2 regions of the Bacillus sp. UMB0893 genome follow, and region 1 is predicted to be linked to the other one. Evidence: riboswitches for the same ligand, from Rfam matches in the RefSeq annotation. Region 1 holds a riboswitch; the other holds the start of a gene.

The links. A riboswitch is a leader RNA that binds a small molecule or an ion and turns the genes downstream of it on or off. The one in region 1 is predicted to bind S-adenosylmethionine.
Region 2: linked by a shared signal. The riboswitch ahead of fbpA (Fur-regulated basic protein FbpA) and the one ahead of CYJ36_RS21050 (LLM class flavin-dependent oxidoreductase) in region 1 are both predicted to bind S-adenosylmethionine.

Annotation. Positions count from the first base shown of each region.
Region 1 covers NZ_PKLB01000011.1:22,694-26,109, forward strand. The annotation lists gene CYJ36_RS21040 (D-alanine--D-alanine ligase) at 1-175, opposite strand, end outside; gene CYJ36_RS21045 (thioredoxin family protein) at 691-1,011, shown strand; SAM riboswitch class I at 1,071-1,178, shown strand; gene CYJ36_RS21050 (LLM class flavin-dependent oxidoreductase) at 1,334-2,398, shown strand; gene CYJ36_RS21055 (class I SAM-dependent methyltransferase) at 2,412-3,167, opposite strand; gene CYJ36_RS21060 (DedA family protein) at 3,258-3,416, opposite strand, start outside.
Region 2 covers NZ_PKLB01000009.1:113,633-117,048, reverse strand. The annotation lists gene CYJ36_RS19260 (aliphatic sulfonate ABC transporter substrate-binding protein) at 1-561, opposite strand, end outside; gene CYJ36_RS19255 (DUF2325 domain-containing protein) at 914-1,201, shown strand; gene CYJ36_RS19250 (DUF2292 domain-containing protein) at 1,309-1,455, shown strand; SAM riboswitch class I at 1,536-1,643, shown strand; gene fbpA (Fur-regulated basic protein FbpA) at 1,744-1,902, shown strand; gene CYJ36_RS19240 (pyridoxal phosphate-dependent decarboxylase family protein) at 2,092-3,416, shown strand, end outside.

The DNA.
Region 1 (3,416 bases):
CTGCTGGCCCCTGCAGCTGCTGGCCGCGGACCCATTCGCCTTTTTCCGAAATGTAAATTGGATGTATGTCAAATTTGTTTGTATCTAATGCTTTTATTACAGCAAGTGCGGTTTGCAATGAAACCTGATGCTCTGCTGACTTGCCGCCGTATAAAAGTCCGACTTTAATTTTCATATGGATATCCCCCTAAAGAAAGTTCATCTCTTCTATATTATCATTTTCAAATCAAATTGTTATAGCCCATCAAGGAATTCTTTATAACATTCGAACGACACGCCTTTTTTCGTCCGCTTTTAACCACCTCATTTTGAGCTTTTTGAGCTATATCACTGATCCTGCCGACTGTTTATGTTTAGTTACCTCATTTTGAGCTTTAACCTGTTTTGGGGCTCCATTCCGATTCTTTGGTTACCTCATTTTGAGTTTTATCCTGTTTCGGGGCTCCATTCCTACTCTTTGGTTACCTCAATCCGGCTTTCAATCTGTTTCGGGACTCCTTACCGGCTCTTTGGTTATCTATTGCAGATCTTAAGCTATTTGAATTGAAGATCTGCTAAACCACATTTCTCCCTTTCCATTCAACGTAGCATCTGACCATAGCACTTAATACCTTTATTTGGACTTGAATAAGCATTTCATGAATGCAAAATTCCCTTTTTGTATTAAAATAAAGGCAAGGAGGCATGATCATGAAGCAAATTACATCGCAAGAACAGTTTCAAAACTTAATTACCCAAGATCAAGAGGTGCTAATCAAATTTTTCGCAGACTGGTGCCCTGACTGTACGAGAATGAATATGTTTATTGATGAAATCATTGAGACTTATTCTAAATATGAATGGTATGAAATCAATAAAGATGAATTCCCAGAGATTGCAGAAACAAACCAAGTAATGGGTATTCCTAGTATCCTGATTTTCAAAAATGGAGAAAAGCTGGGACACCTTCACAGTGCAAATGCAAAAACGCCGGAGCAAGTGACAGAGTTCCTTCAAGAGAAGCTCGCTTAATGTTTTTAGAATTGACAGATTAAACAAATTTCTTTATGATACAACTAATTTCATATGTTTTCTTATCAAGAGAGGTGGAGGGACATGGCCCTTTGAAGCCTCGGCAACGGATCTTTTTTAAAGAAACCGTGCCAATTCCAGCAAACGTTATGTTTGGCAGATGAGATGGATGGAAACTGCAGATTCTGCCTCTCTTCTTAACGAAGGGAGGCTTTTTTTGTAGCTCTTTTCTTAGATAATGATGCAATGAAAAACATTAACTTTCGAAAAGCAGCAAAAGAATGAAAACAATTTCTATTGAAAAGACAGGGAGTGTTCATGGATGAAATACGGTTTTTGGCTGCCGATTTTCGGGGGATGGCTTAGAAATGTAGAAGATGAGAAAATGCCTCCAACATTTGCTTATGCACAAGAGGTTATCCAAAAGGCTGAAAAATGGGGGTATGATACAACCTTGATTGCTGAGTTATACTTAAATGATATTAAAGGGCCTGAGCATGATTCACTTGAAGCTTGGACAACGGCAGCTGCGCTTGCAGCCGTTACAGAGAAAATTGAAATCATGACGGCTGTACGGCCAGGCTTCCACAATCCGGCGGTAACCGCTAAGATGGCAGCTAACATTGATCAAATCAGCAAGGGAAGGTTTACCTTAAATGTTGTATCAGCTTGGTGGGAAGAGGAGGCGCGCCAATATGGCGGGATTTTCACAGAACATGATGCAAGATATGACCGCACAGAAGAATTTATTGAGGTATTAAAAGGGCTCTGGGAAAAAGAAACGTTTACCTATCAAGGCAGCTTTTATCAGCTAAGCAATACACACCTTCATCCCAAGCCTGTTCAAAAGCCAAATCCAATTCTTTACGCAGGCGGTGAAAGCCCGCGCGGAAAAGAAACCATTGCAAAGCATTGTGATGCCTATGTCATGCATGGCGGAACCGCCTACGAGATTACTAGAAAAGTTGACGATATGAAAAAGTTAAGAGCTTCTTTTCAAGCAAAACCGTTTCAGTCCTTTGGAATGGCTGCTTATATTGTCTGCAGGGAAACGGAAGCAGAAGTTCAGCAGGAGCTTGAGAGAATCACTCATCTCAAGGAATCATCGGCTTATTCAGGATATAAGGATTTCACAACAAAATCTCAGCTTGAACAAAAGCTCGAACTCTATGATTATTCTGTGTCCAATCGCGGACTTCGCCCAAATCTAATTGGAACTCCTGAACAAATTGCAGATAAGATTCTTCAGTACGAAGAGGCTGGCCTTGACTTGCTGCTGCTTCAATTTTCACCTCAACTTGAAGAAATGGAACGTTTTTCAAAGCAGGTTATGCCTTTGGTTGAAGAAAAGAGAAAAGACATCGTAAAAGAAAGCACACACTCTTAAATGAGTGTGTGCTTTACAATTTTCTTGCTTCATATGTAATTGTTTGCCCTGCATGATCAGGAGCCTTTCCATATGTATAATCAGCAGATATCACGATATCCGTAAATCCAAGCCGTTCTAAAATCAGTTTGAATTCACGTACCCCGTACCATCTCATTGCTAATCGCTGCAGTTCTGTGTCAATCAGTTTTCCATTCTGCCACTTTTCATATTTCAAAAAGCTGACGGAATACTGATCAATGAAGTTTACTTCAACTCTCTTTGATTCCATAGTAATGATGTTTTGCTCTGGGGTCTGCCAAGACTTTGTAATGACCTCATTCAGCTCTGTGTCATGCTGTAAGTAAAGATCAAGAATCAGGCGTCCATCAGGTGCCAGATGCTCATGAAATTTCTTCAGTGCAAGGATTGATGATTTCCGGTCTTCAATCAGCAAAAAAGTTCCTGCTGGAATAATGATTGCCTCGTATGAACGCGGCAGTTTCAGCTCACACATGCTCATTTCAAGGAGAACCGGTGAAAGCCCTCTTTCCTCACAGCGCCTTTTGCAAGATTCCAGCATAACGGGAGAAGTATCGATTCCCTCTATTCTCAGACCGTCTTCAAGCAAAGGAATATACATACGTCCCGATCCTGTTCCCGGCTCTAAAATCCGGCCTTTAATCCCTGATAGACGTTCACGATAATATTCAACATCGCCAAAAGAATGGCCGACTGGTTTGTCTAAATCGTACACTTCAGCTGCCAGATGACTATAAGAGCTGAACATAGTTTCACCCTCCCTAGTATGATGCATGTTATTATTAATAGCCTTTTTAGGTTTCCTCATACATTCGGAATGCATTAATCAAACGTTTGTTTAAATTTTGCGGGACCGATGGCTATTGCGTTTCACAATGTAATAGCCGATTCCCGCTAGAACCATGATGATAACCATTGGAATAATGTAAGGCTCAGCAACATGCTTTATTTCCGTCCAATTTGTGCCAAGCTGTATTCCAAGATATAAAAAGAAAAT
Region 2 (3,416 bases), on a different contig from region 1:
CTTTGTCTCATAGGCAGCCTGTGCTTCATCTGGCTGAAGCTGAATAATTTCAACTTCTGCAGGCTTGATGTTTTCCTTTTCCAATAAGCGATACAAAAGACCGAAAGCACTGCTTCCTTTTGCAACAGCTATTTTCTTTCCTTTTAGATCTTTAGGAGATGTGATGGAACTATCCTTAGGAACAAGAATAGCATCTCCTTTTTCGCCAGTGCTTGCCGTTGCAATTTCAGTAAAAGAAATACCTGCACCTTGACCGGAAAGGACAGGGATATTTCCGACACGTCCAAAATCAAGCCGGTTCGATGCAATGGCCTCAAAATAGGAAGGGCCGCTTTGAAATTCAACCCAGTTGACTTTAGCACCTGCTTTTTCAAATTCTTCTTCAAACCACCCTTTTTGCTTAGCGATTAAAATTGGCCAAATGCTTTGCTGAATCCCAATGTTGACGGTTACCTCATCTTTCTTGTCAGCTGAATTCGCTGATTCGGATTGGCAGCCTGCAAGAATTGCAAAGATAAATATGAAGATAAATAGATTAAAAGTGTACTTATTAGAACTCATTTTCATTCCCCCATTTATGATGTGATAATCTGACAGCTAATTTGGTAGATCACTTCCTTTGCCGCAGAAACAGGAAAGGCCCTATCCATTAGCAAATGAAATTACTAAAAGACAGGGCCTTCGGTTGACTGATCGGCTCAATTATTTTATTTATTATAATCATCATAATATTTAGTATTCAGATTAGTCAAGTTGGAATTATTTTAAATCCACCTTGACTAATCTGAATAATCAGAATAAAATAATTATATTATATATACACGTCGACTAGATCACTAGAGGCTTTAATTTTGTTCAATCAATGAGCAGAGTTAGAGCCTCTTCGCATATCACAAAGGGAGGAAAATATCTTATGAGATCTTTGTTAATTGCCGGAGGAGATAATATTGAGAAAATCAGTATGCGGCTGGAGCAGCATGGAGTTAAAGTCGTAACTCACATTGACGGAAGAAAACCGAAACTTGTATTAAAGGAAATACCAAGTAAAGTGGACATCGTTTTAATCATCACTGATTATATTAATCATAATCTTTCCAGGGTGGTAAAAAAGAAAGCTCAGGAAAAATCAATTCCTATTTGTTTCTCCAATCGTTCGTGGAATTCGATTTCAACCGAGATTAAGAGGATGATTGATTCATAACAAATTCAATTTTGATAAGATGGATTCATGATTTTGCTGATCGGTCATCCGAAAGCTCATACCCTCAAAAGGTATGAGCTTTTTTATTCAAAAGGAGGTGTTAGCAGTTGGATAAGGACCAGAATGAAACGATTTATCAGGTACTTGAATTAATAAATAAAATAAAAGATGGATCATTAATCATCACGTTTTATAATGGGGAAATTACCCAATTAGATAGTACCGAGTATTTTTATTTAATGGATGACATTTAATACGAGTATATTTATAGGAATATTTTTCTGGATTACCAGTAAGATAGAATGGAGATCTATTTACAATTAAATTGAATTTCTTCTTATCAAGAGAGGCGGAGGGAATGGCCCGATGAAACCTCAGCAGCAGATTCTATCACTAGAAGACTGTGCTAAATCCATCAAGCATGATGCTTGGAAGATGAGAAGAGGTATGCTGGAAAGCTATGAAACCTCTTCTTAAAGACGGAAGGGGTTTTTTACTGATAAAAACCCTTCATTTGAAAACATGATAAAGGGGTGCGCGAAATGGGAACTATTATTCGGCAGGCTATTGAAAAAAGAAAGAGTCATTTAATCAGTAAGCTGTTAAGCAATGGCATTTACAAAAAAAATGATCTGCATTTATTTGAACTGACATTAACTGAGCTTGAAGAGGAATTCAAGAGGACTTTAAAAATGCAATGAAATTAAACAGTCATAAGTTTTTTTCTATCTATATGTCTAGATTGAACTTCATTTCGAATGAAGATAGGTTTGGATTTGGAGAGGGTGTTATATAGGAACCATGTTCCATTTTTAAAAAATAAATAGTAAAATAATAGAAAAAAGTAGAGAAGGATCGATGAATTATCATCTGATGTGAGGATAGAAGCCATGGTGAGAAAAATGAAAGATGATTTTGAAGATATTAAAAACATATTACAGCAGGTTACTGAAGAATCTACGAGTTTTCTTAAGGGGCTTGAATTTCGATCAGCAGCTGTCCAGCCGCCACTTTTTCAAAGGGATCGACTTCCTTCTGAAGGCCTTGGGGCTATATCTGCATTAGAAACCTTCAAGGAAATCTATGCTCCTTATCTTAGTGGAAGTGCTGGTTCCCGTTATTTGGGTTTTGTAACAGGCGGCTCAACACCAGCGGCCATAGCAGGAGATTGGCTTGTTAGTGTATATGATCAAAATGTTGTCGTTAAAGAAGACTCAGTTGCTGTCAACCTAGAGATGAAGACTATTGACATGTTGAAGGAATTATTTCATCTTCCTGATGAATATAGCGGAGCTTTTGTCAGCGGAGCCACAATGGCGAATTTTGTTGGTCTTGCTTTAGCAAGGCAATGGGTGGCGCATCAGCATGGGATTAATATCTCACAACAAGGCCTTTACAGTCTTCCGAGAATGAATGTGGTTGGCGGTTCTCTGCACTCCAGCATCTATAAAGCTCTATCAATGCTTGGTATGGGAAGAGAGTCTGTTCAAACGATTCCACTTTTGTCAGACAGAGAAGCTATTGATATATCAAAACTTCGGGAGTTTCTAAGAAAAAATCAAGGTGAGCCTTGTATCGTCGTAGCTAATGCAGGTACAGTCAATACAGTAGATTTTGATGATCTAAGAGAAGTAATTAAGCTAAAGGATAAATACTCTTTTTGGCTTCATGTCGATGCAGCCTTTGGCGGATTTGCCGCTTGCTCCCCAAAATACAAAGAATTGGTACAGGGTATGGATCAAGCTGACTCAATCACGATCGATGCACATAAATGGCTCAATGTTCCGTATGATTCTGCCATGCAGTTTACCCGTCATAAGCAATTACAAGTTGAGGTGTTTCAAAATAATGCCGCTTATCTGGGAAGTTCAATTCAAAATCCGGAATTTATTCATTTAACACCTGAAAATTCAAGACGTTTTCGTGCTTTGCCTGCATGGTTTACATTAAAAGCATATGGGAAGGAAGGATATAAGGAAGTCGTTGAACGAAACGCAGAAATGGCTCAATTACTTTCTAATCGATTGGAACAAAGTCCATTTTTACGATTGGTTGCTCCAACGAGACTTAATGTCGTTTGCTTTACTCTAGCATATGAAGGGGTAACGATGGAAGATATTAAGAAATATCTCCAATCATTAAAACAGGATGGGCGTGTATTTATGACACCAACCATCTATCAAGGAACCCCTGCTGTCCGTGCAGCATTCAGTAA